DNA from 2 places in the Sodalis sp. RH19 genome. Region 1 is predicted to be linked to the other one. Evidence: predicted binding sites of a transcription regulator. Region 1 holds the regulator's gene; the other holds the start of a gene.
What was found. The regulator LexA, encoded in region 1, represses DNA repair genes until DNA is damaged. The targets are predictions, from matches to a motif close to TNCTGTATGTACATACAGNA.
Positions count from the first base shown of each region.

Region 2: a site for LexA is predicted at 2,219-2,238, ahead of sulA (SOS-induced cell division inhibitor SulA). Genes of this name have one in related genera too.

Region 1 is NZ_CP178734.1:4,274,153-4,288,922, reverse strand. It holds gene pgi (glucose-6-phosphate isomerase) at 1-179, shown strand, start outside; gene yjbE (exopolysaccharide production protein YjbE) at 655-1,017, shown strand; gene ACL2XF_RS19310 (YjbF family lipoprotein) at 1,087-1,734, shown strand; gene ACL2XF_RS19305 (capsule biosynthesis GfcC D2 domain-containing protein) at 1,731-2,486, shown strand; gene ACL2XF_RS19300 (YjbH domain-containing protein) at 2,486-4,573, shown strand; gene ubiC (chorismate lyase) at 4,759-5,265, shown strand; gene ubiA (4-hydroxybenzoate octaprenyltransferase) at 5,320-6,183, shown strand; gene plsB (glycerol-3-phosphate 1-O-acyltransferase PlsB) at 6,232-8,691, opposite strand; gene ACL2XF_RS19280 (diacylglycerol kinase) at 8,817-9,185, shown strand; gene lexA (transcriptional repressor LexA) at 9,306-9,914, shown strand; gene ACL2XF_RS19270 (CsbD family protein) at 10,320-10,529, shown strand; gene zur (zinc uptake transcriptional repressor Zur) at 10,751-11,260, opposite strand; gene rcsA (transcriptional regulator RcsA) at 11,426-12,055, opposite strand; gene dusA (tRNA dihydrouridine(20/20a) synthase DusA) at 12,484-13,521, shown strand; gene pspG (envelope stress response protein PspG) at 13,814-14,032, shown strand; gene ACL2XF_RS19245 (inverse autotransporter beta domain-containing protein) at 14,330-14,770, shown strand, end outside.
Region 2 is NZ_CP178734.1:2,798,844-2,813,613, forward strand. It holds gene yccS (YccS family putative transporter) at 1-1,399, shown strand, start outside; gene ACL2XF_RS12765 (TfoX/Sxy family DNA transformation protein) at 1,443-2,048, opposite strand; gene sulA (SOS-induced cell division inhibitor SulA) at 2,258-2,764, shown strand; gene ompA (porin OmpA) at 3,116-4,198, shown strand; gene matP (macrodomain Ter protein MatP) at 4,269-4,724, opposite strand; gene ACL2XF_RS12785 (AAA family ATPase) at 4,934-6,685, shown strand; gene fabA (bifunctional 3-hydroxydecanoyl-ACP dehydratase/trans-2-decenoyl-ACP isomerase) at 6,750-7,268, shown strand; gene rmf (ribosome modulation factor) at 7,327-7,494, opposite strand; gene pqiC (membrane integrity-associated transporter subunit PqiC) at 7,761-8,330, opposite strand; gene pqiB (intermembrane transport protein PqiB) at 8,330-9,970, opposite strand; gene pqiA (membrane integrity-associated transporter subunit PqiA) at 9,957-11,228, opposite strand; gene ACL2XF_RS12815 (ABC transporter ATP-binding protein) at 11,302-13,221, opposite strand; gene rlmKL (bifunctional 23S rRNA (guanine(2069)-N(7))-methyltransferase RlmK/23S rRNA (guanine(2445)-N(2))-methyltransferase RlmL) at 13,227-14,770, opposite strand, start outside.

The sequences.
Region 1 (14,770 bases):
ATAAAATCTTCACCCAGGGCGTTATCCTGAACATCTACACCTTTGACCAATGGGGCGTGGAACTGGGTAAACAGCTGGCGAACCGGATCCTGCCGGAACTGGCGGCCGATGACCGGGTCACCAGCCATGACAGCTCCACCAATGGCCTGATTAACTGCTTTAAAAACTGGCGCGGCTGATACGCGCCGAAGGCCTTGCAGGACGGCCAGGGAACGGCCGCCGGGAGGCCGTCATATCCGGCGGTTGCGCTGCTTGCGCCGGGTGTTGCAGAAAACAGCCGTGGTGTTAACTGTTTGTTACTTGGCGGCTTTTTGGCACTCTTTAAGGATTTTCCTAAAAACCAGCCGCGCCTGTTTTCAGAATAAGGCGCATCGTTGCGGGCAGGGAATATAAAAACCGGCTCTAAGGCCTTATTTTAAAACACGCAGACGGCTTATATACTTTTGGGCGTATAAGCCTCCTCATTGAGGTACTGACAGCGGAATTATCTGATTTTGCCCCTTGGCGTGAACTTCTCATTCACCGAAAAATTGTGCCCTAAATCGCATTACTGGTGATTAATTTTGCTTTTATGCAACAAAAGAGGGCATTTCACTACTTTGCCGCGTACCAATGCGGTGTCGCGCATTTTTTCGGCTAAATCAGGGATGATGAATGCAAGATATATTTTATTGCATTATATTCCTTTATGATGCTTATATAAGGCAAATCATCATTTCATTGCTTTATAGTCATCATCCTCATGAATCAAAGGTAATAAATATGAATAAACTGTTTAGTGTAGTAATGGCTGCAATGTTGATGGCTAGTGGTTCTTATGCGTTAGCTGCCACGCCGGGTAACAGTAGCGGTAACACCGAGACTGCTTCTGGTCTGAGCGCCGGGGCTGCCACGGCAGTCGGCGTTGGTGCGGTCGCACTGTTAGCTGGAGTGGCCTTAATCGGCGCTCATAATGACGATAACGGTGACGGTAATGGCAATACCGGTACCGGCACCACCACCTCAACGGTGCAGTAATAATAACTATTCGATAACCACACGCAAGTGTGGTTATTTTTTGGTCTCCTTTCGTTTGGGATAAACGACGTGCGCTATTTATTTATGGTGGTGGTGTGCTTTCTGGTGGCCGCTTGCAGTCAGTCGCAACAAGGTATCGGTGAAACATTCAAACTGGCGCTGTTCGGCACGCCGGACGTTGAATTAACACCGGAGCAGGTCCATGACATTCCCTACGCCAGTATTTACGCGCGCATCAATGACGGCGCGCAGATCTTCATGGTCTTGGCTTATGCCGAAAACGGCGATTTAAAATGGGTTTCGCGCGATAAAGCCATGCTGGTGACCCGCAATGGCCGCCTGATCAAAACCCTTGGCCTGCCCGATAATCTCCTCGAAGTCACCAACCTGGCCTCCGATCCGCTGGCCCACGCTCAAAGGATTACCGACGGCACTGAATGGACCCGCATCCAGTCCTGGACGGAAGATAAACAACTACGTTCGGCAACCCTGACCTCCCGTTTCACCCTGGCGGGCACCGAGACTATTACCGTATTGAATGCGCCGCACGCCTACCGCGTCATCAATGAGGATGTTACGGTGGCCGAGCTCAACACGCATTATCAAAACCGCTTTTGGATCGAACCAGGCACCGGCGCCGTGCGCAAAGCCCAACAATATGTCGGGCCGGGTAATTTCCCGATTGAAACCATCACTTTAAATCCTTATAAGCCATGAAAAAACAACTCTTACTCGTAGTGAGTTTATGTGCTGGTTTTATTGCCTCCGCCGCAGCCGACAGTCGTGTGGCGGTTTATTCCCCAGGTCAATCGCAGCCCGTGGTCCTGACGGGGATTAATACCCTCCAGCAGCTGACCCTGGATCCGAAACTGGCCGGGCGTACCTGGTGGCCCGGCACCGTTATCGCGGAAAACCTGGCCACCGCCGTCCAGCAGGAGCAACAGCGGCAATTGCTGGCGCGCCTGAGCGCCCTGAGCGCCGATTTCCGCCAGGACAACGACTTGGATCTGGCCGATGCCGTTGATCGGGTGCGCGGCCAGATCGCCGCCCTGAAGGTGACCGGGCGTCAGTTCGTCTCGCTGGACGCGGACGTGATTCGCCTGCAGACCGGCGCCAACCGCAGGCTCGTGGGCGACTACAGCCTGTATACGCTGGCTAAGCCGACCAGCGTTTATGTGTTCGGCGCGGTGACGCCCACCGGTTCACAGCCGTTTCAGGTGGGCCGCGACGCGGATGATTATCTGCAGACCCACCAGCGCCTGAGCGGAGCCGAAAGAAGTTATGCCTGGATAATCCTGCCGGATGGGCAGGCCAAATCGGTGCCGGTGGCCTACTGGAACCGGCGCCACAATGAAGTGGCGCCGGGCAGTGCGATTTACGTGGGTTTTTCCTCGTGGTCATTGCCGCGGGCCTATCAGGACGTAAACGAAAAAATTGTTTCCTTGCTGACACACCGGATCCCTGACTGATGAAAACACAATATCTATTAAGTCTCATCGCGCTGTCAGTGGCCTCCGCTTGCCAGGCGGCCTCCTATACCGAGCCGCTGGGGCCATCGCAGATGGATATGGGCGGGGCCGGATTATTGCAAACCCCCTCCGGGCGCATGGCGAAGGACGGTGAATTCAGCCTGAACTACCGGGATAACGATCAGTACCGCTTTTATTCCATCAACGTGCAGCTGTTCCCCTGGCTTGAAAGTACTATCCGCTATACCGACGTCCGTACCCGGCAATACAGCGCCAATGAAAACTTCAGCGGCGATCAAACCTATAAAGATAAGGGTATCGATCTTAAATTGCGGTTATGGGAAGAGGGGTACTGGCTGCCCGAGACCTCGGTGGGTATCCGCGATTTTGGCGGTTCCGGCCTGTTTGACAGCGAGTTTATCGCCGCCAGCAAAGCCTGGGGTCCCCTGGACTTCACCCTGGGGCTTGGCTGGGGCTACCTGGGCAACAGCGGCAATGTGAAAAACCCGTTCTGCGAAGTTTCCGATCGCTACTGCACTCGTAATAATGCCCACCGCAGCGCCGGTTCATTTAACACCGGCGACTTCTTTCATGGCCCGGCCTCGCTGTTTGGCGGCGTGGAATACCAAACGCCGTGGCAGCCGCTGCGCTTTAAGCTGGAATATGAAGGCAATGATTACGAAGGGGATTTTGCCGGCCGGCTGAAGCAGGACTCGCCGGTCAACGTCGGCGCCATATACCGGCTTGGCAAATGGACGGATCTTAACCTGAGCTATGAACGCGGCAATACCGTGATGTTCGGCGTAACGTTTCGCACCAACTTTAACGACCTGACCCAGCAGCATCGCGACAGCGAAAAACCGGCTTATGCGCCGCAGCCGCAGACCGACATGCTCCAGCATCAGGTGGTGGCGCAGCAGCTGACCGATATGGACAGCAACGCCGGTTTTGCCGGCCCGCATATCCAGGTTAAAGATCGCACCTTGTATATGACCGGCGAGCAGTATAAGTACCGGGATAATGCAGAGGGTGTCGATCGCGCCAATCGGATCCTGGTCAATAACCTGCCGGCGAATATCGATACGCTGAAGGTGACCCAGACCCGGCAGAACCTGCCGCTGGTGACCACGGAAACCGACGTGAAGAGTTTGCAGGACACGCTGTCGGGCTACCCCCTGGGGCATGAGCAGCCGCTCAAGCAGCGCCGCACCGAGCCGGATGTGCCGAAAAACGCCGAACAGGGTTACTATATCGAACGGGACCGCCTGCAGCTTGGCTGGGCGCCGGTGCTTAACCAATCGTTCGGCGGGCCTGAATCGTTTTATATGTATCAAATCGGCGTCGAAGGCACGGCCAGTTATTGGCTGACCGACCATTGGGTGACCTCCGGTACCCTATTCGGCAATATCATCAATAACTATGACCGGTTTAACTTTACCGCGCCGCCGAGCGACTCGCATTTGCCGCGCGTCCGTACCCGGATTCGGGAATATGTGCAGAACGATGTTTATATCAGCAACCTGCAAACCACCTATATGGATCGCCTGGGCGACGGCTGGTACGGCCAGCTCTACGGCGGCTACCTGGAAATGATGTACGGCGGCGTCGGCGGTGAAGTACTGTACCGCCCGCTGGACAAGAACTGGGCGGTGGGTCTTGACGGTAACTACGTCAAGCAGCGCGACTGGGACAATATGATGCAGTTCGCCGACTATACCGTGGCGACCGGCAACCTGACCGGCTACTGGCAGCCCGGCTTTTTGGACGGCGTACTGGTTAAAGCCAGCGTCGGACGATACCTGGCCAAGGATAAGGGCGTCACCTTCGATGTCTCGCGCCGCTTCGACAGCGGGGTCACCGCCGGCGCCTTTGCCACCTTTACCAATGTCTCCAAAGAGGACTATGGCGAAGGGTCGTTTACCAAAGGATTCTATCTCTCGATTCCGCTGGATCTGCTGACGCCGACGCCGAACCGCAGCCGGGCGCAGCTGAACTGGATCCCGCTGACGCGTGACGGCGGCCAGATGGTCGGCCGGAAATACTATCTGTACGGTCTAACCGAAGAACGTTCGCCGGCGCTGGAATAGCGGCGGACAGATCTGATTTTAACGGCCTCCCTGCGGAGGCCTTTTTTTTGCCGCCGGCGCCTTAGCGCCCGGCGACCGGTATATTGCCGCCTGAAGAAACGCATTCTTCCCGCATCGGCAGGTTAATAAAATGGCGTTCTGAGCTACAATATCGGAGCTGACCACCTGAAACCATGGGGAACAGGATGACGGACGATCCCTCTATCGCCTTATTGGCATCCATCACCTGGCTGACTGACCAGGATCCGCCGCCATCGCCCGCCCTGGCGGACTGGTTGATGGAACAAGGGTCGATGACCCGGCGCCTCGAGCGCCATTGCCGGCGGGTTACCATCCGCCGCGGCCGCGAAGGTTATTTCCCGGCCCAGGCGCTGGGAGACGATATCGCTCTGTTGCCGCCAAGCGATCGCTACTGGCTGCGCGAAATCGTCTTATGCGGGGATGAACGGCCCTGGCTGGCCGGCCGCACCTTGGTGCCCGAAAACGCCATGAACGGAGCGGAGTGGGCGCTCACCACGCTGGGAGATATCCCCCTGGGCCGCTGGCTGTTCCGCGGCCGGGCGCCGGAGCGGGACTTTATCCAACTGGGCCGCGCTGACGGCCTGTGGGCGCGGCGCTCCTGCCTGCGGCCGGACGGTAAGCCGTTATTGCTGACCGAACTGTTTTTACCCCAAGCCCCGCTGTATTGTTAAGCGCCGTGCGAGAATGATGAAGTAAAGGAGAAATAAGTGGAACAAAGCGCCACGATGGGCAAATGGCAGGCCTGGTGCCGCCTGATGCGCATTGATAAACCCATTGGTTCTCTGTTATTGCTTTGGCCGACCCTGTGGGCTTTATGGCTGGCGGGAAGCGGCACGCCCGCTTTCGGCACGCTGGTGGTATTTGTCCTCGGGGTGTTTTTCATGCGCGCCGCGGGGTGTGTCGTCAATGATTATGCCGATCGCAAGATAGACGGCCACGTCAAGCGTACGGCATCCCGCCCTTTGCCCAGCGGTCTTATCAGCGAAAAAGAAGCCAAGATCATCTTTGTGGTCCTGGTAGGGGTGTCGTTTGGGCTGGTGCTGACGCTTAATACCATGACCATTGCACTATCGGTGGCGGGACTGGCGCTGGCCTGGGCGTACCCCTTTATGAAGCGGGTAACCCATCTGCCGCAACTGGTGCTGGGCGCGGCGTTCGGCTGGTCGATACCGATGGGCTACGCGGCGGTCAGTGAGTCCTTACCTCTTTCCTGCTGGCTGCTGTTTGCCGCCAATATCCTCTGGACGGTGGCGTACGATACGCAGTACGCCATGGTGGATCGCGATGACGATATCCGTATCGGCGTCAAATCCACCGCCATCCTTTTTGGGCGCCATGACAAACTGATTATCGGCCTGCTGCAAGCGGCGACGCTGCTGTTGCTGGTCTGGCTGGGAATACGGTCTGCGCTGGGGGTGATGTTCTATACGTCCCTGGCGCTGGCGGGGGCGTTATTTGTCTATCAGCAAAAACTGATCGCGCGGCGGGAACGGGATGCCTGTTTTAAAGCTTTTTTAAACAATAACCTGGTGGGTATGCTGATTTTTATCGGTATTGCCCTGAGTTTTTTCGGCCAGGGCCGTTTATAGCAGCGCGGTAAAGACGGGCGATGCGTTGGCATACGCCCGTTGCGTTTCTTACACCGTGGACGGGGAAGCGTCTTCCGGCGTTGCGGCCAGCAGGCTGGCGCTGTTAATGGTCAGCTGTACCTCCGGCGTCATCAGTTCGCTCAGGATTTCGCTCATCTCATTGACCTTCTCTCCGATGGCATCGCCGGTGTCGCTAATATAATGTTCATCCCGCAGCGTCGCCACCAGGGTGGAGAATACCGCTTTATCAAAAAACTCCGGCGCGTTGATGCCATGCAACACCGAAAGTCGCTGGGCCATAATCCGGCTTTCCTTCTCCAATGTGCCGCGATTGATCCGGGGATTAAAACGCAGCAATGAAAAGGTAATGGCATACCGTTGCAATGTCTCGCGCACGCCCGCCGCCAGCAGTTGCAAGGTAAATGATTGCGGAGGGTTCAAGAACAACCGCCCCTCGCGCTCGGCAATCAGCTCCTGGCGCGACAGTTCCCCGATGAGCGCGTCGATGACCGGGCCGAGCTGCGACGTCTCGTAGCGCATGAACAGCTCGGCTTTCATCAGTGGGTAAAGCAAATCGATACGGCGTGCCAGCTGCGCGCGATCGATGCCGGGATGGCCGATAATGATACTGGCGACCAACGCGGGCAGGATAAACAGATGCTGGATATTATTGCGGTAATAGGTCATCAGTACCGCCTGCTCGCGGGACAGGTAGATGATATCGCCAATGGTATCCTGCTCGACGCTGAATTTGTTCATCGCCAGGGCATGCTCCAACAGGTCCTGCGCCGTGGTGTCCGGCACCGTGACGTCATCGGCGTAGGGCACATTGCGCATCAGTTCCAGATAGCAGGCCAACTGCTGCAAAAGCTGCTCGCGGGTTAACGAACGCTGGCGGGAGGCCAGCAACACCGTGGAACACAGGTTGATGGCGTTTGCCGCCGCGGCGTTATTAATGCGCACCATGATTTTCGCGGCGATGTCATCCACCGCCGGCGCCAGCCAGCCGGGACGCTGGGCTTCGATGGGGTCGATGGAATCACGCCAGTGCGGTACCTGCTGGTTAAGATAGGCGCTTAACGACAGCGGCTCGCCAAAATTGACATAACCCTGTCCCAGGTTGCGTAACTTACGTAAACCGCGCACCATCTGCACAAAGCCTTCTTTTTCCTTGGTGGCGCCCCGTAATTCCTTGGCGTAGGTCGCCACTTCCATAACATGTTCATAGCCGACATAGATGGGCACCAGCGTAATAGGCCGGTTGCCGCCGCGCAGCATCGCCTGGATGGTCATGGTCAATGTGCCGGTCTTGGGATCGAGCAGGCGCCCGGTACGCGACCGCCCGCCTTCCATAAAATATTCCACCGAATAACCCCGGGTAAATAACTCACCCAGATATTCGCGGAATATGGTGGAGTAAAGTTTATTGCCCTTGAAGGTACGCCGGATAAAAAACGCGCCCAGCCGACGAAAAATCGGACCCGCCGGCCAGAAGTTCAGGTTAATGCCGGCGGCGATATGCGGCGGCACCAGCCCCTGATGATATAGGACATAGGACAGCAGCAGATAATCCATATGGCTGCGGTGACAGGGCACATAGACAATCTCATGGCCGTCCTCGGCCAGTTGCCGGACGCGTTCGGCATTGCGCACGTGCAGGCCCTGGTATAGCCGGTTCCAGGTCCAGCTTAATACCCGATCCGACAAGCGCACGGCTTCATAGGAAAAATCCGCCGCAATTTCTTCCATCAGCTCGATGGCGTTTTGCTGCGCTTTATCAGTCGAGATTTTTTTAGCGCGGGCTTCGTCCTCCACGGCTTTTTCAATCGCCTTGGACGCCAGCAGCTTATTAAATAAATCCTGACGGACAGGCAACCGCGGCCCCACAGCCACCAGGCGTTGGCGGGCAAAATGAATCATGGCGACGCGTGCCAGCTTCTGCGCGATGGTTTTATCGGTGCCATGCTCGGTCGCCATATAGCGCATGGACAGCGGACGGGAAAAACGCACAAAGCTGTCGCGCCCCAACCACAAGACGGCGATAAACTTCTGGAAACCATTGAGGAGGCGCAACTGGGGCGCCGGCTGGTTCTGCTGCGCTTCACGGCCGGGCGATCGTCCGAACATAACGGATACCGGCACCATCTGGACATCAAGCTGCGGATTATTGCGATGTAAATCCAGATAATCGTGAAACAGCTTCACGGATTCCAGTTTTTCGGAAAAATAGCGAAAAATACGGGGGCCATCGTGGATAAAGACGTAGCGCGGCAAGACGACGCCGTCGATCTCCAGCGGTATCAGCGGATCGGACAACCCCAGTTGCAGACATTGCGCGCGCAGGGTGAGCAGGTCCGTCTTGGAGTTATAGGGCAAAACATACATCATTGGCCGCAGCGGGTCCAAGCCGGCTTCTTGCCGGGGATTGGCGGGAATGGCTTTACTCCGCACCAGTAGCCTGAGCGGTAAATTCAACAACGTATAATAAATAGTACGCCAGCCTGACATATCTTCGTGAAGCCTCTTGTTAGCATTGCGCCACAAGAATACCAGAAACCGCGCGACAGATCTGTGGTGATGCGAACGAGAAGAAACGGTAATATAGGCACAATTTTTCTTTAGCGCGCAAAATTATGGCAAACCAAACCAACGGACTTCGGCGCATCTTTAACGCCATGGGCTATTCCATAAAAGGATATCGCGCCGCCTGGCGGCATGAAGCCGCTTTTCGCCAGGAAGTGGTGGTTGCCGTGGTGGCGGTTGCCCTTGCCTGTTACCTGGAGCCAGAACCCGTGGCGCGGATTTTATTGATCGGTTCGGTATGGCTGGTGCTGATCATTGAGATCGTGAATAGTGCTATTGAAGCGGTGGTGGATCGCATCGGGCCGGAGCTGCATCCACTTTCTGGCCGGGCGAAGGACCTGGGCTCGGCGGCGGTGACCCTGGCCATTGTTTTGGCGCTGTTCGTGTGGATAACGCTGTTATGGCGGTATATTCCTTAAAATGGCCGGCGCGGCCGGTCGTCGGCAGGGTTTTATCACATTTTGCAACGCTTGTGGTTTTCAATTGCTGCGGACCTGTATATACTCACAGAAAGACTGTATAAACAAACAGGGGACGGAATGAAAGCATTAACCGCCAGACAACAAGAGGTATTTGACCTCATCCGCGATCATCTTGCGCAAACCGGCATGCCGCCGACCCGGGCGGAGATCGCGCATCGTCTGGGATTTAAATCCCCTAACGCCGCCGAAGAGCACCTTAAGGCGCTGGCGCGCAAGGGCGCCATCGAAATCGTTTCCGGCGCCTCGCGCGGCATCCGGTTATTGATAGAAGAAGAAACCGGCCTGCCGCTGATCGGCCGCGTGGCCGCCGGAGAACCCCTGCTGGCCGAACAGCATATCGAAAGCCATTACCAGATCGATCCCGATCTGTTTAAGCCCCACGCGGATTTCCTGCTGCGTGTCAGCGGCATGTCCATGAAGGATATCGGCATCATGGACGGCGATCTGCTGGCGGTGCATAAAACCCAGGATGCCCATAACGGTCAGGTCGTGGTGGCGCGAATCAATGACGAGGTCACGGTAAAACGCCTGAAAAGACACGGTAACATCGTTGAGTTGCTACCGGAAAACAGCGAGTTTTCGCCCATTATTGTCGATTTGCGCGAGCAGGAAATGTCCATCGAAGGTTTAGCGGTCGGCGTTATCCGCAACGGCAACTGGATTTAACTCACGGTGCTCCATGGCATCCTGAATATCCCTTATCCCGCGTCAGCGAGAATTTTATGGCGGATAACCGGCGACGCGGAATGCGGGTTCGCCGCCATAAAAGTGCTGCGGCGCGGCCGCTGCCGCTAGCGGTATTTATATTTAGTTACAATTAGCGGTGTACGGGCTGATACCTTCTACCTACTGTTTTATTTCACCTTATAGCCCATACGGCGTTTATAACCCTGCCAATATGGTCTAATCATCTGCTGAATAAACCTTATGCCAAATCCCCTGCTATACTTTAGACATAGGGTTAACTTATGACATGCAGGTTTTGGGACGCAATACGTGTCCTCGCTATGCGCTAATAAAACCTGGAGTGGCAGATGTTGACTGAGAAACCGATAACCAAGGAGAACTCCGATGAACAAAGATGAAGCCAGCGGTAATTGGAAACAGTTCAAAGGTAAAATGAAAGAACAATGGGGTAAGCTTACTGACGATGATCTGACGGTAGTTGAAGGTAAACGCGATCAGTTAATCGGTAAGATCCAGGAACGTTACGGTTACGGCAAAGAAGCCGCGGAAACGGAAGTAAAGGACTGGGAAACACGTAACAAATATCGTTGGTAATGATTTTTGGAAATCATGACTAATGCATATTCACTGTGCGGTTATGGCTTCCTTAAGTGTTCCTACCCAAAGGTACAAGGACGTACCACCTATTTTATATGATCCTATCAGCATTCCCCTCTTTTGCCGCCTCTCCAATGTATTAACCAAACGCGTTATCTCACTTCAGCCATAATAAACGTCATTTGCTCCCGGGTTCTTGTAAAAGCCAAAATGGGACGCTAGCGTTTCTTTATCGCTACGCTATGATCGTGTCCGCAGTCCTGGGGATTGTCACAAGCTTGCACTTCGGCGCATAAGGTACAAAACCCGTGTGCCTCGACGACATTATGGCGCATGGCGAAACCCGTGGCTTGCGCCATTTTTTGCAAAATATCTTCAATGCCTTCGGTTGATTGTTCAGTCACCTGGCCGCAGCGATCGCAGATAAAGAAGGCGGAGGTGTGACTGGGCTGCTCAAAATGGTGGCAAAGAACAAAGCTGTTAGTGGATTCCACTCTATGGATAAAACCTTGTTCCAGAAGGAAATCCAGCGCGCGGTAAATTGTCGGCGGCTTTGCCTGCGGTTCCGTCGCCCGCAGCAGATCAAGCAGGTCGTAAGCACTGATCGCGCCATCCTGCTGTGTCATCAGGCGCAACACTTCAAGTCGCTGTGGCGTCAGGCGCACGTTGCGTTGCTCACATAATTGTTCAGCCTGGCTGAGCAATTGAGACTGATCGGTGGTATTCATAGCGTTTCCCCCACTGCTGATTTCCGCCCTCTATCTTATCATGAAGGCGGAAAAACGCCGAATATTGGCGTGTTTTAACCCATATTGTCACCGGCAAAAGGGTGAGGGGACGGGGATCGGGGGCAGGTTTCTTTAGCTGTGGCGTTCGAACGGAGCCGCTGGTTTTCAGCAAACGGGATAACGGATATTGATACTATCTGTGACGCTGTTGGCAATAGCAATTAAATGGTATATCACCTGTTTATTACTGGCCTTGGTTTTCCGCTTAATATTTATTTTGTGAGAAGAAAGCGTTTTTTCTTTAATGTGCAATTGGGTACAGATATACATGGTGTCATAACCTGACATCCACATGGTTAAAATTTCTACTTCGGTCTTGCTAAAACGCAGCGGAGAGAACCCGATGGCGGCATCGTCATTGCGCCAGGCTTTGGTGTCCATAAAGTAACGGATTATCATTAACAATGTGCTGATCTTTATAAATTTTGATAAAATAATCACATTGTCCCTGATTGGCACGAAATCATGGAACTTAATATTCTCATTACCAATGAAAATAAAAAAAAGCGTCAAAGGCCGTTCGTCAATAATGGATTTTAATCCTTCTCCATCACCTTGATACTGGTAAGAGTTTTGATTAATAAAAACTATCGAAGGATTGGCGTTTTTGCATCTCATTCGCAACGTGCTGATATTGTCCACATCGCGAATGGCGCCTTTGATACCGCTTGCCGACAATGAGCTTTTAAGCGCGCATTTAGTATAAGTGCAAGGATCGAGTATAAATACTGTCATAATAATATCTGCAATTAGATTCATCCTGAAATAAAAAGGATTCGGATAAAAAATGACATAGGGGGATATTAAAATATAAAAATTACTGTCTATATCGATTTATCATTTTTCAACCTTTTATCAGCATGGCTGGATAAATTTGAATTAAGATCATGTGATAAATGATTATGATCGCTTTGTAAATCACTTGGGGAGGTATTGGGATGAAATGGTGCTTATTTGAGACGCCGTGGCCTTTTCACGCATTCTGGAAGCATAATTATTTAACAATCTTTAAACATTTACCTATGTTTAGTAAGAATTAAACATTAACATGGTTGATGAATCGCCGCATGGGGTGTTCGCTACCTAATAGGGTTTCTGTGATACACTACACAGATAATCTCCCTCTCTTCCTTAAACCCATTTTTATGCCTGCATATGACGTTATGACATTTTCAACCGAGGCTAACAGCCGGCTGGCCGTAGCGCCATTTTCCCCGCAGCGCTTTTCCGTCGCGCCGATGCTGGACTGGACCGATCGTCACTGCCGCTATTTTCTGCGCCAGCTGACCCGTCATGCATTGCTGTATACGGAGATGGTGACCACCGGCGCATTGCTATACGGCAAGGGCGACTACCTGGCCTATAACGAGGCCGAGCATCCGGTGGCGTTGCAATTGGGCGGCAGCGAGCCGGATGCATTGGCGCAATGCGCGCGCATGGGCGCGCTGCGCGGTTATGACGAAATTAATCTTAATGTCGGCTGCCCTTCCGACCGGGTACAAAACGGCCGCTTCGGCGCCTGCCTGATGGCTGAGCGCGAGCGGGTGGCCCATTGTATCGCCGCTATGCGCTCGGCGGTGTCGATTCCGGTGACAGTGAAAACCCGTATTGGTATAGACGAACAGGATAGTTATGAATTCTTGTGCGAGTTTATCCAGACTGTGGCTGAGCAGGGCGGCTGCGAGACCTTTATTATCCATGCGCGTAAGGCGTGGCTATCGGGGCTGAGCCCGAAGGAAAATCGCGAGATACCGCCGCTGGATTATGAACGCGTCTATCAGCTAAAACGCGATTTTCCTTCCTTGACGTTTGCCATTAATGGCGGCATCACGACGCTTGACGACGCCCAGCGGCATCTGAGCTGCCTGGATGGCGTGATGATAGGACGCGAGGCCTACCAGAATCCCGGTATGCTGTGCCAGGTGGACAGCCGGTTATTTGGTGTCGTTGATCCCCATGACACCATGACAGCGGTGGTGGAAGCCATGTTTCCTTATATGGAACGCGAGCTGGCGAACGGCACTTACCTCGGCCATATCACCCGCCATATGCTTGGGATATTCCAGGGCGTGCCGGGCGCGCGGCAATGGCGACGTCATCTGAGCGAAAACGCCCACAAGCCCGGCGCCGGTATTGAGGTGGTACGTCAGGCATTGGCCAAAGTGGCAAAAGCTGAACCGATGCGGTGCGTTGCCGAATAACTTTTGCCGGCTGCCCCCAGCCAATGGGTACCGCCATGCGCCGCCGGGGGCGAAAGCGCGTCATGAGGGCTATTGCGGCCATGGCGCGGGATTGAGGCTGCTGATAACGGCGATAATAACTATTAATTAGTCAAAAATACCATTCCTGCTTTGAGCACAACACTATTTTTCATTATTTTTCAATGGCCTGGCGCGCTACTTTATTGGCACGATTTTTGTAATATGTTTATTATCATCGCAATAGGCGCAGAAGGTCCAGCCTGCTGTGTCACCCCGATTTCAGGAGCCTGTAATGGTGGAATTCGTCTTTGTCATCGCATTCTTTTTCATGCTGCTGTTGACCGGTATCTCATTCCTGGGCGTACTGGCGGCGCTGGCGGTGGGTTTCCTGGTCATGATGTTTGCCGGCGTGCTGGTCATGGCGTTGAAACTGCTCCCCTGGCTGTTACTCGCGCTGGTGGTGGCCTGGATCTGGCGTACGGTTAACCCGCCCCGTTTTCCCCGCTATTAAGCTACCCGCCCGGGATGGGCGGCATAGGTGTTATATCTAATCCGAAGTCTTCCAGCTGGCGCCTTACCTGACAAGGGCAAGGCGCCAAAACGTTATTTTTGATATAATAATATTAGTATCCCATAAGCTTTTCAAAAACCCAGCGAATATCTCGATATTGCTTATTTATAGATTGCTATAGTAGCTCTCGTTATTTAAAGCTATGCGTCCACTCACATCGCTATATAAATGAGAGCTGCATTTCATTGAAGCTGGTGTGCATTTTTAATATATATTATTTATAATGCGTGGTATATCATGCAGCTAACTAAAGTTAAAATACATAAATCGTTATTTTATCGATTAGCTTTTTTTAAGCATTTTATTTGGATTTTTGTTTTTATAATCCTGATGTTGCACCCTGTTATCATTGATGTGCATGCTGCTGAGACGCCAGGTGCCGCTGTATTTATGAGTCGGACTTATATTTTAGGGGAAGGGGAAACGGTTGATTCTGTAGCAAGGAAATATCATATTACAGCGGAAAATTTAAAAAATTTGAATAAATTCCGTACTTTTTCGAAACCTTTCGCTTCATTGACGGCAGGGGATGAAATTGACGTGCCGGATGGCGACACCTTGAGTAAGCCTGGTTTGCCCATAGCCGTGGCGACCGACGATGATCAGCGGTTCATCAATAGGTTTACCACGCTTGGCACGATGATGTCCGCCGATCAATCCGATGGGGAGATGGGAGCA
Region 2 (14,770 bases), 1.5 Mb from region 1:
TTATTATTTTGTGGCCCAGGATATTCATGAACGGGCCAGTTCGTCCCATGTGCAATACCGGCAATTGCGCGAACAGCTGCGTTACAGCGACGTGCTATTCCGCTTCCAGCGGCTGCTGGCGATGCAGGCGCGCGCCTGCGAAGCCCTATCACAATCGATCCTGCTGCACCAGACCTACCAGCACGACAGCCGTTTCGAACGCGCCTTCAGTCATCTGGATGCCGCCATCGGCCGTGTCGTGGCGCCCAGCCAGATAAAAGCGCTGAAACATCTGCTGAACAACCTGCGCGCTATCGACGCGCAGTTGTCCACCATTGAGTCGGAACAGGCGGTTGCCCGCAACAGCCCGGAAGAGAACAATCTGGCCGACGATAAGCTGACCGGCTGGAGCGATATCCGCATGCGCATCAGCCGCAACCTGAGCCCGGACTCGGCGCTGTTTCGCCATGCCGTGCGCATGTCGCTGGTGCTGTGCGTCGGTTATGCCTTTATCCAGCTCAGCGGGATGCGTTACGGCTATTGGATCCTGCTGACCAGCCTGTTCGTCTGCCAACCCAACTACCAGGCGACGCGTCGCCGGCTGGCGTTAAGGATAATCGGCACGCTGGCGGGTATCCTTATCGGCCTGCCGATCCTCTATTTTGTCCCGTCCATCGAAGGTCAACTGATCCTGATCGTGGTCAGCGGTACGCTGTTTTTTGCCTTTCGCAACGTGCAATATGCCCAGGCGACCATGTTTATCACCCTGCTGGTGATGCTGTGTTTTAACCTGCTGGGCGAGGGATTCGATGTGGCGGTGCCGCGGGTGTTCGACACCTTTGTCGGCTGCGCCATCGCCTGGGCCGCGGTCAGCTTTATCTGGCCGGACTGGCGTTTTCGCCGCCTGCCGGTGGTGGTGAACAACAGCCTCGCGGCCAACTGCCGCTACCTTGACGCCATTCTGGTGCAGTATCATCAGGGCAGGGATAACCGCCTGGAATACCGCGTAGCGCGGCGGGATGCCCATAACCGCGACGCGGAGCTGGCCTCGGTGGTATCCAATATGGCGGCGGAGCCGAGAACCCGCAGCGAGCTGCTGGAGTCGGCGTTTCGCCTGTTGTGCCTGAATCACACCCTGCTGAGCTACATCTCGACGCTTGGCGCGCACCGGGAGCGCATTGTTGACCCGGCGCTGATGGCGGTGCTGGACGATGCCGTCTGTTATGTGGACGATGCGCTGCAATGCCAGGAGCATTTCGCGCAGCGGGTGGAACAGGAACGGGAACGGCTTATCGCGCGCATCCAGCGGCTGTTGCCGGACCCGGAAGCCAGGGAACAGCTGGTTTTGCAGCAAATCAGCCTGTTGCTTGATTTGCTGCCGGAACTGATTGAGCGTAAACAGCACATAGAAAAACAGTGATAGCGCCGCATGCCGCCGCCGGGCGGCATGCATTAACCGGCTGCTAGCGGCAGGGGAGCCGTGAAAACCAGTCCAGAAGCTCGCTGCGCTGGACCTGGGGCAACGCGGCATAGTGGCGCCCGGACAATGCCCCTTCCAGCGCGAGCAGCACGGTGACGCCCAGGTTCCGCTTGATTTTACGCAGTTTCAAATAGCTGCTTTTGGCGCCGTAATAGCGCAAGGCATCGATATCCCTGATACCGGCCTTCCATAACAGGCGCTCTATACCCTGCCCGATATTGGGCAAATCCTTTAACCGCAAGCTGGCCGCCTTGATGCGCGTTTCCTGCCTGGCCTCGTCGATGGCGCGGCGCGCCAGGTCCAGCAGCGTGTGTACGTCTTCCCACAGGCGTTCATCGACGTGATAATAGTTAAGCGCCACCGGCAGGCCCCGTTTGGTATAAATCAGCCGGCTCATTCCCTGCCCGAGGTAGATATGCTCGCTTTGCCGGGTGCCGCGCAGGTACAGTTCGCCGTCCAGAATCAGGCCGAACATGATTTTATCGGCGGCGATGCTGTACCCGCCGAACTGTGAACGGGTGGAAATATCCCCCAAGGGAGAAAAGCAGTTTTTAGCCTGTGCAATGCGGCATTTATGTAGTACTTCCATGAACTTCTCCTTGTTGTGGACCGCGAGATTCCTTACTCAAAATTCGCAACAGCCCATAAAAATACGGTATTTTCCCAGCGGTTTTCAACTTAATCTCAGCGCGACGATCATTAAGTGGCAATTCTGCGAAGGTCATTAAATTTTTGATTGATTTTCGCGCCAAACCACTATACTGTGTTTTTATACAGTGACACAGGGGCGGACACAAAATGCAGACTCAATACCATGCCAATTCTTCTCGGACGCAGCCAAGCCAGGGTGAACAGCCGATCGACAGCACGACGGCCCGTCCGGAGCAGGGTTTTATCAGCGAAGTGGTTTATTTCGAGGATCAGCCGGTTGTGGGGAATATTCTGTTGCCGTTGCTGCGTCTGCTGGGCACGCAGTCGCGCTGGCTGCTCTGGCTTACGTCGTCTCGCAGATTGAGCCGCCCCTGGCTTGAACAGTCGGGCCTGCCCCTGGAAAAAATGGTGCAGTTGCGCCATCGCACCGCGTTCGATACCGTCGCCGCCATGGAGAAAGCACTCTGGACGGGAAATTACAGCGTCATTTTGGGCTGGTTTCCGACGGAATTGACGGCGGATGAGAAAATTCGCCTGCGTGACGCAGCGCAGCATGGCGGCACTTATGGGTTCATCATGTACCCGCAAAATGAGGTTTGCCGGAAATCTGGACAGTTTTCAGGCTTAAAGATTCATTCTACTTTGTATCATTAAGTAAATTTAAGATTAATCTCATTAGGGGCGTCGCATCTTGTGATTTCCGCCCCTGTAACTCAGAACAATCCAGTATATACGCGGTTCCCCGCCCGCAACGGCGCCTAAAGCGATATCACTTTTTTCGTCCCTATCATCAATAAAGCCTATATGAAACGCTGTTTTTTATTAGCGGCTTACTACATCTTACTTGTAAGTTTCCTACTTCGTTGTAGACTTTAATTCGCCAGGGCTGCTCTATAACGCCTTTTAAGGGCGATGTACAAACCCAGAGCATGGACACTGGCAATGGAATATTTAAATTAGCTTTAAGAGCTCATTGCCTATTTGGATGATAACGAGGCGCAAAAAATGAAAAAGACAGCTATCGCACTTGCAGTGGCACTGGCGGGTTTCGCGACCGTAGCGCAAGCCGCTCCGAAAGACAACACCTGGTACACCGGTGGTAAACTGGGCTGGTCCCAGTATCACGATACCGGGTTCTACGGTAACGGTTATGACAGCCGCATCGGCAATGGCCCAACCCGCAACGATCAAATCGGCGCAGGTGCTTTTGTTGGTTACCAGGCTAACCCTTACTTAGGGTTTGAACTGGGTTATGACTGGCTGGGTCGTATGGCCTATAAAGGCAGCGTTGATAACGGTGCATTTAAAGCCCAGGGCATTCAGTTGACCACTAAACTGAGCTACCCGCTTAACGATGACCTGGATATCTATACCCGTCTGGGTGGTATGGTATGGCGTGCTGACTCCAAAGCTAACTATGCTAATGGAGCCGGTGGTCGTCTGAGCGACAACGACACTGGCGTTTCTCCGTTGGCGGCTGCAGGTCTTGAATACGCAGTAACCAAAAACTGGGCAACCCGTCTGGAATACCAGTGGACCAACAATATCGGTGATGCCGGTACCGTTGGCGCCCGTCCTGACAATGCTCTCGTGAGCGTAGGTGTTTCCTACCGTTTCGGTCAAGATGAAGTTGCCGCTCCTGCACCGGCTCCTGCCGCTGCACCGGCTCCTGTTGTCCAGACCAAACACTTTACCCTGCGTTCCGACGTGCTGTTCGGCTTCAACAAATCTCAGTTGAAACCTGAAGGCCAGCAGGCTCTGGATCAGCTGTATTCCCAGCTGAGCTCGATGGATCCTAAAGACGGTTCTGTTGTCGTTCTGGGCTATACCGACCGTATCGGTTCTGAACAATACAACCAGAAACTGTCTCAGGCTCGTGCGCAAAGCGTAGTGACCTACCTGGTATCCAAGGGTATCCCTTCCGACAAGATTTCCGCACGTGGCATGGGCGAATCTAACCCCGTCACCGGCAATACTTGCGATAACGTGAAACCGCGTGCAGCGTTGATCAACTGCCTGGCACCGGATCGTCGCGTAGAAATCGAAGTGAAAGGTATCAAAGAAGTGGTAACACAGCCGCAGGCTTAAGTGTTGTCAGCTTCATAAAAAAACCCCGCCTGGCGGGGTTTTTTATTGTCCGTCCCACCCTATTTCCCCGCTAGCCCTCTTCACCCAGGATGGCTTTCAAATCTTCTTTCAGGGAAGACATCTGCGTGGCGTATTTCTCTTTACGCTCGGCATCTTCCAGCAGGTTAACAATGGTTTCCGAGAGGGTTTTACCCCGCCGCTGCGCCAGGGCCGCCAACCGTTGCCATACCAGGTATTCCAGGTCGATGGATTTTTTGCGCGTGTGCTGATGCTCGGCGTTGAAATGACGTTTGCGTCTTGCCCGTATCGTCTGCTTCATCCGGTTGTCGAGCGCAGGATTCATATTCTCCCGGATCCAGAGAACGATGTTGTCCGGTTGATGCTCATAAAGCATCAAGGTGGCGACCGCTTCCTCCGCCGCGCTATTTTCTTCATGCCGGGTGATTCGTTCACCTTCACGATGTTTTTTTACCAGATAGGTCCATTTCCATCCGGTTTCCAGATTTTCAAGCTGCTGGTATTTCATATATCGCCCACCCGTGACCGTGTAACGTTAGACCGATAATAGCAGTTCCGCGCGTAAAATTTCTAACATTCGTTTCATTCCGCCTATTTTTTAATCATACACGGCGACAAGTTTCCCTGAATCGCCGATGAATGCAAGATGCGTGAGACTCGGAGAGGGGAATTCTTGTATAATCCCCGTTTCCCTGTTTAGCGACGTTACCGATTACCTTGACCATTAAACAATTAGAATGGAAATATTTAATTCCCGAGCTTTCGCCTTTCGAAGCGGTGTTTGCCCAACCCTCCCAGCCACTGCCAGCACCCATGGATGTGCTGCAGCCTCGTTTGATGGACGGCCTGACGCAATTTTGCCACTCCCGCTCGCCGAGCCGTTTTCTGCTGCTTACCGCGCAGGAAGATGAGGAATATTTCCAGTTAATCACCGAGACGGTTAAACAGCTGCTGCCCCAGGGCGAAAGCGTTATCGGCAGCCGGTATGTCATTACGGGTAATGGCGTGACAGTGCAGCCCGCCACCCGGCGCGACGATAATTTTGCCGGGCGCGCCAGGGGGCTGTACCAGCCCTGGATTGAACATGAGCAGTTATTCGGCTGCGTCAGGTGCTACCGCGACGTACTTGATCTGCAGCCGGGCAAGATGCATGAAGCCAATGGCGGGGTGCTGGTGCTGGGCGCCAAGGCCCTGGCCAGCCAGCCGTTAATGTGGCTGCGTCTCAAGCAGATGATATTGCAGCAGCGTTTCGACTGGCTGGCATTGGACGAAACCCGTCCGCTGCCGGTGTCCATACCGTCGATGCCGCTCGATCTGCGCCTGGTGATCATTGGCGATCGCGAGTCGCTGGCCGACCTGAACGATCTGGAACCCGATCTGACCAAACTGGCGTTGTATGCCGAATTTGAGTCCGACGTAAAGATCCTGGCGGCCGAGGATATGCAAAACTGGTGCGCCTACGTCAACAGCCTGCTGCGCACCCTGGCGCTGCCGCAGCTGACCCCTGACGCCTGGCCGGAAATGGTCAGGCAGGCGGTGCGCTACAGCGGCGATCAGTACCAACTGCCGCTTTGCCCGCATTGGCTGACCCGGCGTTTCAGGGAAGCGGTGCTGTATAGCGAGCAGGGAGCCATCACCGCCGAGGCCCTGTATAACAGCAACCGGACCCGGATCTGGCGTGAAAGTTATCTTACCGAGCGCATGCAGGATGAGATATCGGAAGGACAGATCATGGTTGAAACCGAGGGCGCCATGGTCGGCCAGGTCAATGCGCTGTCGGTGCTGGATTTCCCGGGCCATCCCCTGCCGTTTGGCGAGCCCTCGCGCATCAGCTGCGTAGTCCATCTCGGCGACGGCGAAATCAACGATGTTGAACGTAAGGCCGAGCTCGGCGGCAATCTTCATGCCAAAGGCATGATGATCATGCAGGCCTTCCTGATGGCGTCCCTGGAACTGGACCAGCAGTTGCCCTTCTCCGCGTCGCTGGTGTTTGAGCAATCCTACGGTGAAGTGGACGGCGACAGCGCGTCGCTGGCGGAATTGAGCGCCCTGATAAGCGCCCTGTCCGGCAAACCGATAGTGCAGCAGATTGCCGTTACCGGATCCGTGGATCAGTTTGGCCGCGTCCAGCCCATCGGCGGCGTGAATGAAAAAATCGAAGGTTTCTTTGCCCTGTGCGAGAGCCGCGGGCTTGATGGTTCGCACGGCGTGATTATTCCCGCCGCCAATGTGCGCCATCTGTGTCTGCACGAAGAATTGGTCGAAGCGGTGCGGAATGAGCAATTCCATATCTGGCCGGTGGAGACCATTGATGAGGCGTTGGAGTTGCTGACCGGGATCCCCTACGATCACGAGCAGAAGCCCAATCTGATTGCTTCAATACGCGAGCGCATCGCTTATATTAATCAGCACGAACGCCTGCGTTTACCCTGGGGATTCCGCTGGCTTAACTGGTTCAATCAGAGCTGATGGACTTGTCCCGGGTAAGGATGTTGGTTAATGTGCGTGATTCATTAATAAAGGTTTGGATAACATGGTAGATAAACGCGACTCATATACAAAAGAAGACCTGCTTGCCTGTAGCCGCGGGGAATTATTCGGTAAAGAAGGCCCGCCGCTTCCCGCGGGAAACATGCTGATGATGGACCGCGTGGTTAAAATGACCGAAGACGGCGGCAGCCATAATAAAGGTTACGTCGAAGCAGAATTGGATATCCATCCCGATATGTGGTTCTTCGGTTGCCATTTTATCGGCGACCCGGTGATGCCCGGCTGCCTGGGGCTCGACGCCATGTGGCAGTTGGTGGGATTTTACCTCGGCTGGCTGGGCGGTGAAGGCAAAGGCCGCGCCTTAGGCGTGGGCGAAGTGAAATTTACCGGCCAGGTGCTGCCCAGCGCTAAGCGGGTCACTTATCGTATTCATTTCCGTCGGGTAGTGAACCGTCGCCTGGTGATGGGTCTTGCGGATGGCGAACTGCTGTGCGATGGTCAGGTTATATACACCGCAAGCGATTTGAAAGTCGGTCTGTTTAAAGATACCGGCGCATTCTAAGCGCCTGGATATGAAACCTCCGCGAAAGCGGAGGTCAATTCCTTTGCTGACAAGTGGCTTACAACGTCACCGACCTGTCCTCCATGGCTTTTCGCCAACCTCCCAACCAGTGAGACCGTGCATCCAGGGACTGAAAAGGACATATCTCACTTGAGCGTCCGGATAATCCCGCTTGATAACCACGTGAATGTGCGCGTTCAAGGCGATCTCGTTTTTGTCTCTTCATGCCGTGTTTCCCTCATCTTGTTTGGTGGAAAGAAAACGGTAATCACATTTCTGCAATTACCCTTTATCTTTAGCGATAAAAGAGTAAGAAATCAACGCAGCATTTCACAAAAGCGTCATACCAAAAATGCATAATGGGCACATTTTGCCTGCAAAGTTGGCGGTTACAGGCAGCTTAAGCTACTGAAAACCGGCTGAACTGCGCGCCTGGAGAGTTAAGGAATCTTAACCTGCCGAGGCGCGTTTTGGTTTTAGAACGTTTTGTTATTAAGGCAGCCGGGAAATTTGTGCGGCCGCTTCCTGGCCGATTTGCTGCCAGCCCTGCGCCAAGGTCCTGACCAGGGCGTCATAGCCGTCCTGGTCCTGTTTCAGCGTCAGGATGAACGGGTGGCGGGTCACCTGGCTATTATGCGTCAATACCCACTCGCCCTGAATAACCGCCCGCCCGTCGTAACGGCCGTGAAAACCGGTGACGTTGAATTCCAGCGTATCCTGATCTCCCTGCCCCTGGCTTGCGGACACCAGCACGCCGGGAAGCCGATTGCTTAAATGGGCGATCATGGTTTGCTGCAATTGCTGCTCCAACGGACTGGCCCACAGGTTATTGCTGGCGGTGACGTAACGCACGTCGCTTTGCTGGTAGACTACGCCGCTGCCGGCCAGATAATCCGACACGTTAACCCGGGAGAGCCATATATGCCGCGTGACGCCGGCGGACGGCAGTCCCTGCCCGGCGTTGTCCTGGGCCGCGACCGGCAGTTGGTAATAATGCTTGTCGCTGTTGCCGCCGCAGGCGGCCAGCAATAACGCCAGCGCCAGCAGAATCCCTTTTCTCATCATTTCGCCCTCTTCGGCTTCGGATCTTTGCCGCTATCGGCCTCGAACACCAGCGCGTTGCTCTTGTTGTTCAGCGTGCGCAATACCGGCTGCAGTTCCCGCAGAACCTGATCGAGTCGTTGCATATTATCCACCATTTTATTGTAGGCCGGGGAACCGGGCTGGAACCCTCTCATGCTGCTGTTCAGTTCGCGCAAGGTACGCTGCATATCCTGCGGCAATTGCTGCATCGACTGGCTCCCGGTAATCTGGTTCACCGATTTCAGCGTCTTTTGCAGCTCGCGCAGGGTACTCTGGCTTTGCGCCAGGGTACTGGTGGCTTCATTAATCATCGGGTTGAGCGGCAGGCTATTGATCTTATCAAGAGTCAGCATCAGCTTCTGCTGGATTTGCGCCAGGCCGCCGCTGGTGGTCGGCAGCACCGGATAACCGTTAACGACTTTTTCGCCGTCCCAGGGCTTGGCCTGCGGATAAAAATCAAGATCGACGAACAGCGAGCCGGTCAGCAGGCTGGCGCTTTTTAACGAGGCGCGCAGCCCGTGCTCGCCGGCTTCCTTGATGCGGGAATTAATATCAAATTTGTCGCCCAGTTTGCCGGCCAGGCGGTCTGGTTCAATGCGGATCAGCACCGGTATCTGGTAATTATCATCGATAGCCTGCTTGATCGCCGTCTCAAGGAACGGCACCTGGGCGACGGTGCCCAGGCGGATGCCGCGAAACTCGACCGGCGCGCCAGGCTGCAGGCCGCGGACGGAATCATTGAAGAACAGCAGATAATCCTTATGCACCGTATACAGCGAATCCGAGATGCTGTTCTTATTATCAAACAGCTGGAAGGACTGGTGTTCAGTCGCGCGATCGCCCAGATCCCAGCCGGTGGGTACGTCAAAACTCACGCCGCCGCTGAACAGGGTGGTCAGCGACCCCATCTCCACCCGCATTCCCTGGGCGGACATATCAAAAGCCACGCCGCTGTCTTTCCAGAAACGCACGTTGGTGGTTACCAGGCTGTCGTAGGGCGCGCTGATAAACAGCTGGTAGCGCATTTTGCGCTGTTGCGGATCGAAGTAGCTGGTTTGTACCGTGCCAACCCTGAAGCCGCGGAACAGCACCGGATCGCCGGCATTGAGCTGCCCGGACTGGTCGCTGTCGAGCTCGACGCGAATACCCTTGGCATCCGGCGAGGCCAGCGGCGGCGAGTCAAGCAGATTAAAGGTGTCGGCGTCCTCGGCGTTGGCGCCGGGCTGCAGCTGGATATAGGCCCCGGACAACAGGGTTCCCAGGCCGGAGATGCCCTCGCGGCCAATCTGTGGCTTGACGACCCAGAACGCGGAATCGCGGCGCAACAGCTTTTCCATGCCGTTATTGATGCGGGCTTTGATTTCCACCTGCTGCAGGTTATCGCTTAGCACCACGCTTTCCACCATGCCGACGTCGACGCTGCGGCTTTTAATGGCGGTTTTGCCGGCCTCGATACCTTCCGCGCTGGTAGTGGTCAGGGTAATGACCTTACCCTGGTGACTGAAGTGGTAATAGAGGATCCACGCGCCTATCAACACCGTCACGATCGGAATGATCCATACCGGCGACCAGCGCTTGATTTTCTCCACCTGGGCGACGTCGTACTTATTGTCCGTCAACGGAAGACTCCTTTTGGTTTTTACTTTCGGTCCGATCCCAGATAAGACGCGGGTCGAACATCTGCGCGGCAAACATGGTTATCATCACCACCATGGCAAATAACACCGCGCCGATGCCCGGTGTAATACTCATTAACTGCCCCATCCTCACCAGCCCGGACAGCACCGCGATCACAAAGACATCAATCATCGACCAGCGGCCGACAAATTCGACGATTTCATAGAGAAAATGCATCCGCTCGCTGTCGCGCCGGCCTCTGTCCGCGCGCGCATCCCAGCACAGCCAGGCCAGGGCGATCATTTTCAGGGTCGGCACCATGATACTGGCGATAAAAATCACCATCGCCACCGGATAGGAACCGTCATCCCACAAGATGATCACCCCGGCGATAATCGTCGAGTTAAGTTTGCTGCCCAAGCCTTCGGTTATCATGATCGGCAGGATATTGGCCGGGATATACAGCATGATGGAGGTCACCAGCAGCGCCATGGTCCACTGCAGGCTGTTATGCCGCCTGGCGTGCTCACGGGTACGGCAGCGCGGGCAGGTACGCTGTCCGGCGGGCAGGATCAGGGTGCAGCAACTGCACGCGCGGATCCCCTGAGCCAGGCCGCCGACCCCCGGGCGCACCCTGGTCACCGGCGACACCGCCGGCATGATGTTATCCCATAGCCAGCGCTGATCGATGCATTGGAATGCCCGCTGCTGCAGCAGGCAGAACAGGCAAAACGGCAGAAAGCTGATGCCTACGCCGATATCGCCGTAGGCCATCAGCTTGACAAAACTGACCAGCACGCCCGCCAGAAAAATTTCCGCCATGCCCCAGGCGCGCAGGGCGAACAGCGACTTGGCCAGGAAAGCCTTCAGACGAAACGACAGGGGAAATCCAAGGCACAGGAGGATGATGGCGACCATGCATACCGCGGGGATGAGCTGGACAAACAACAGGAACAGGCTGGCCAGGCTGGCGAAATGATCAGCCACCATGATCCCGGGGATTTGCGGCAGGGTAATCTGGCGTCCGATGCCCGACACCTTCATATTGACGAAAGGAAATAAATTGGCCAGCACCAGCATTATCAGCGCGCTGATGGCAAACATCACCGGCTGGAGGCGCGGGTTGGACCAGCGGCTTATCAGGGTATTGCCGCAGCGGGGACAGACGCCTTTCTGGCCGTCGGTCAATTCCGGCAGAGCCACCAGGAGATCGCAATGCGGACAAAGCACGTACTTAGGGTGATGGACGGCAGAACACATGCATTTCTCCTCATAGCACCGATGCCGTTTGGCGGCCCGATCGGGATTCCCATCGTTCCCGATCGGGTTCATGTCACTCTTTTGGTCCGTTCTTTAACGCTTCAAGCTCTTCCCAGCGGGCAAAGGCCGTTTCCAGCGCCTGTTCGGCGCCGGCCATGCGCGCAATCACCGCCTGAGTTTTTTCGTGCGGCTGGCTGAAAAAATCCGCGTCCGCCATTTCGGCCTGGAGGGCATTGATTTCCTGCTCCAGGCGTTCAATCTCCTGCGGCAACATGTCCAGCTCACGCTGTAGGTTATAACTCAATTTGGCGGGGACGCGCTTCGCATTAAGCGGCTTTGGCGCCTCGGCGACGCGATTTTTTTCGGCATGGGCGGGCGCGGCGCGCAGCGAGCGCATATTGCGACGCTGGTTCTGGGCGTCGAAATAGCCGCCGACAAAGCTGCTGATTTGACCTTCCCCTTCAAAAATCCAGCATTCGGTCACCGAGTTGTCCACGAACTGACGGTCATGGCTGACCAGCAGCACCGTGCCCTGGTAGCCGTCGATCATCTCTTCCAGCAGTTCCAGCGTCTCGACGTCCAGGTCATTGGTCGGTTCATCCAGAATCAGCAGGTTACTGGGATTGAGGAACAATTTGGCCAGCAGCAGCCGGTTGCGCTCGCCGCCGGACAAGGCTTTTACCGGCGTCATGGCGCGCTTGGGGTGAAACAGGAAATCCTGCAGGTAACCCAGCACATGGCGCGAACGGCCGTTGACCATCACTTCCTGTTTACCTTCGGCCAGGTTGTCCATGACCGTGCGTTCGGGATCCAGTTCGGCGCGATGCTGGTCAAAATAAGCCACTTCCAGCTTGGTGCCGCAGTGGATGCGTCCGCTGTCCGGCTGCAGTTGGCCGAGCATCAGTTTTAACAGCGTGGTCTTGCCGCAGCCGTTAGGGCCGATCAGGGCGATTTTATCGCCACGCTGTACCTGGGCGCTGAAGCCGCTGACCAAGACTTTATCCGCCAGGCGATAGCTGACATCTTCCATTTCAAAGACGATTTTACCCGAGCGGGTGGCTTCCTCCACCTGCATCTTGGCGCTGCCGATAACCTCGCGCCGTTCGCTTCTTTCATTGCGCAGCGCCTTTAACGCGCGCACGCGGCCCTCGTTACGGGTGCGCCTGGCCTTGATGCCCTGGCGGATCCACACTTCTTCCTGCGCCAGTTTCTTGTCAAACTCGGCGTTTTGCAGTTCCTGTACCCGCAGCTCTTCTTCCTTGCCTTCAAGGTATTTGTCGTAATTGCCTGGCCAGGACACCAGCTTGCCGCGATCCAGATCGACAATGCGCGTCGCCATATTGCGGATAAACGAACGGTCATGGGAAATGAAAATAATGCTGCCGGGGAAACTTTTCAGGAAGGTTTCCAGCCAGTCGATGGTTTCAATATCCAGATGGTTGGTCGGTTCATCCAGCAGCAAGACCTGGGGCTCGCAGACCAGGGCGCGGCCGAGCGCCGCTTTACGCAGCCAGCCGCCCGAGAGGGCCGACAGCTCGGTATCGGCGGTCAGGCCCAGCTGGTCCAGCACTTCGTTGATGCGTTTTTCCAGATGCCATAAATTCTGGTGGTCAAGGATCTCCTGCAGACGGCCCATTTCCATCAGGTTTTTATCGCTGGGATCCTGTTCCACCAGATGGGAAACGGCATGGTAGGCCTTCAGCGTTTGCGCCTGTTCCTGCACGCCCTCGGCGACGAAATCATACACGCTGCCGCTCACGTTGCGCGGGGGATCCTGCTGCAGGCGGGCAACGATGGTATCCTGCTCGAAAATCAGTTGCCCGTCGTCCAGCGGCACTTCTTTGCTGAGGATTTTCATCAGGGTAGATTTGCCCGCCCCGTTGCGCCCGACCAGGCAGACGCGTTCGTTACGTTCTATATGAAGCTCGGTATTATCCAGCAACGGCGCATCGCTGAACGATAGCCAGGCGCCGGAAAGGCTGATTAATGACATGGCGTTTATTGATCCTGATCGGCATGGCTTATCAGCCAGCTGTTGTGAATATGGCGATTACGGGCGAAGTCCTGGGAGCGTGTTTGCTCGGTGATGGACCGCGCCTTCAGGCCGAGGGCCTGTAATCCTTCGGCATCCAATTGGAAACCGCGTTTATTATTGGAGAACATCATGGTGCCGCCCGGGCGTAACAATCTTTTCAGATCTTTCATCAGCATCAGGTGATCCCGTTGCACGTCGAAGCTTTCAGACATGCGTTTTGAATTGGAGAACGTGGGGGGATCGATAAAAATCAGATCGAAGGTTTCCTGCGACAGTTCAAGCCAGGACAGGCAATCAGCCTGGATCAGGCGATGCTGCTTGCCGACCAGCCCATTGCTGCGCAGGTTTTTTTCCGCCCATTCCAGATAAGTGCGCGACATATCCACCGAGGTGGTGCTGCGCGCGCCGCCGATGCCCGCATGCACGCTGGCGCTGCCGGTATAAGCGAACAAGTTGAGGAAATCCTTGCCGCGGCTCATCTCGCCCAGCATTTTACGCGCGATGCGATGATCGAGGAACAGACCGGTATCCAGATAATCGGTCAGGTTGACCCAGAGTTTGGCGTCATATTCGTCCACCAGCAGAAATTCGCCCTTCTGCGCCAGCTTCTCGTACTGGCTTTTGCCTTTCTGCCGCTCGCGGGCCTTCACCACCAGTTGGCTGGCGGGGATATCCAGCACCGACAGGGTCGCCGAGATGGCGTCGTAGAGTCGCTGGCGCGCTTTTTCCGGCTCAATGGTTTTTGGCGCCACATACTCCTGGATCACCACCCATGAACTGTAGCGATCGATGGCGACGTTATATTCGGGCAAATCGGCGTCATAAAGACGATAACAATCCAGATGCTGCTTGGCGGCCCATTTTTCCAGGCCGCGGATATTTTTACGCAGCCGGTTGGCGAAATCGGGCGCGATGTCGCGGGCTACCGCCACGTTCGGCGTCTCGGCCAGCAGGTAGTTTTTCTGCTCGCAGTCCAGCGGGCCGTTTTTTGCTTTAAACGAACGCTCCGCGCGTAATTGCAGCGCGCTTAACAATACCGGCGACGCGCTGAACAGCGACAGCCGCCAGCCGCCGAACCGGCTTTTCATGATGCGCCCGAGCAGATTATACAACGCGATCAGCGCCGGCTCGCTTTCCAGCCGCTCGCCATAGGGCGGATTGCTGATCACCGTGCCGGTCGGGCCGTCAGGCTGCGGGTTGGCCAGATTAGCCACATCATTAACCGAGAAGGTGATCAGATCGGCGATGCCTGCGTGACGGGCATTGGCGCGCGCTTTTTCCAGCACGCGCGCATCGTTGTCGGAGCCAAAAAAGCGTGAAACGGCGCCGGCCCCCGCCGCGGCGCGCGCGCGCGCCGCGTCCAGCACTTCCTGCCACAGGAATTCGTTATGGCCGCGCCAGCCGTAAAAGCCCCATTGCTGACGCAGCAGGCCGGGCGCACGATCCGCCGCCATCAGCGCCGCTTCGATCAGCAGGGTGCCGGAGCCGCACATTGGGTCCAGCAGCG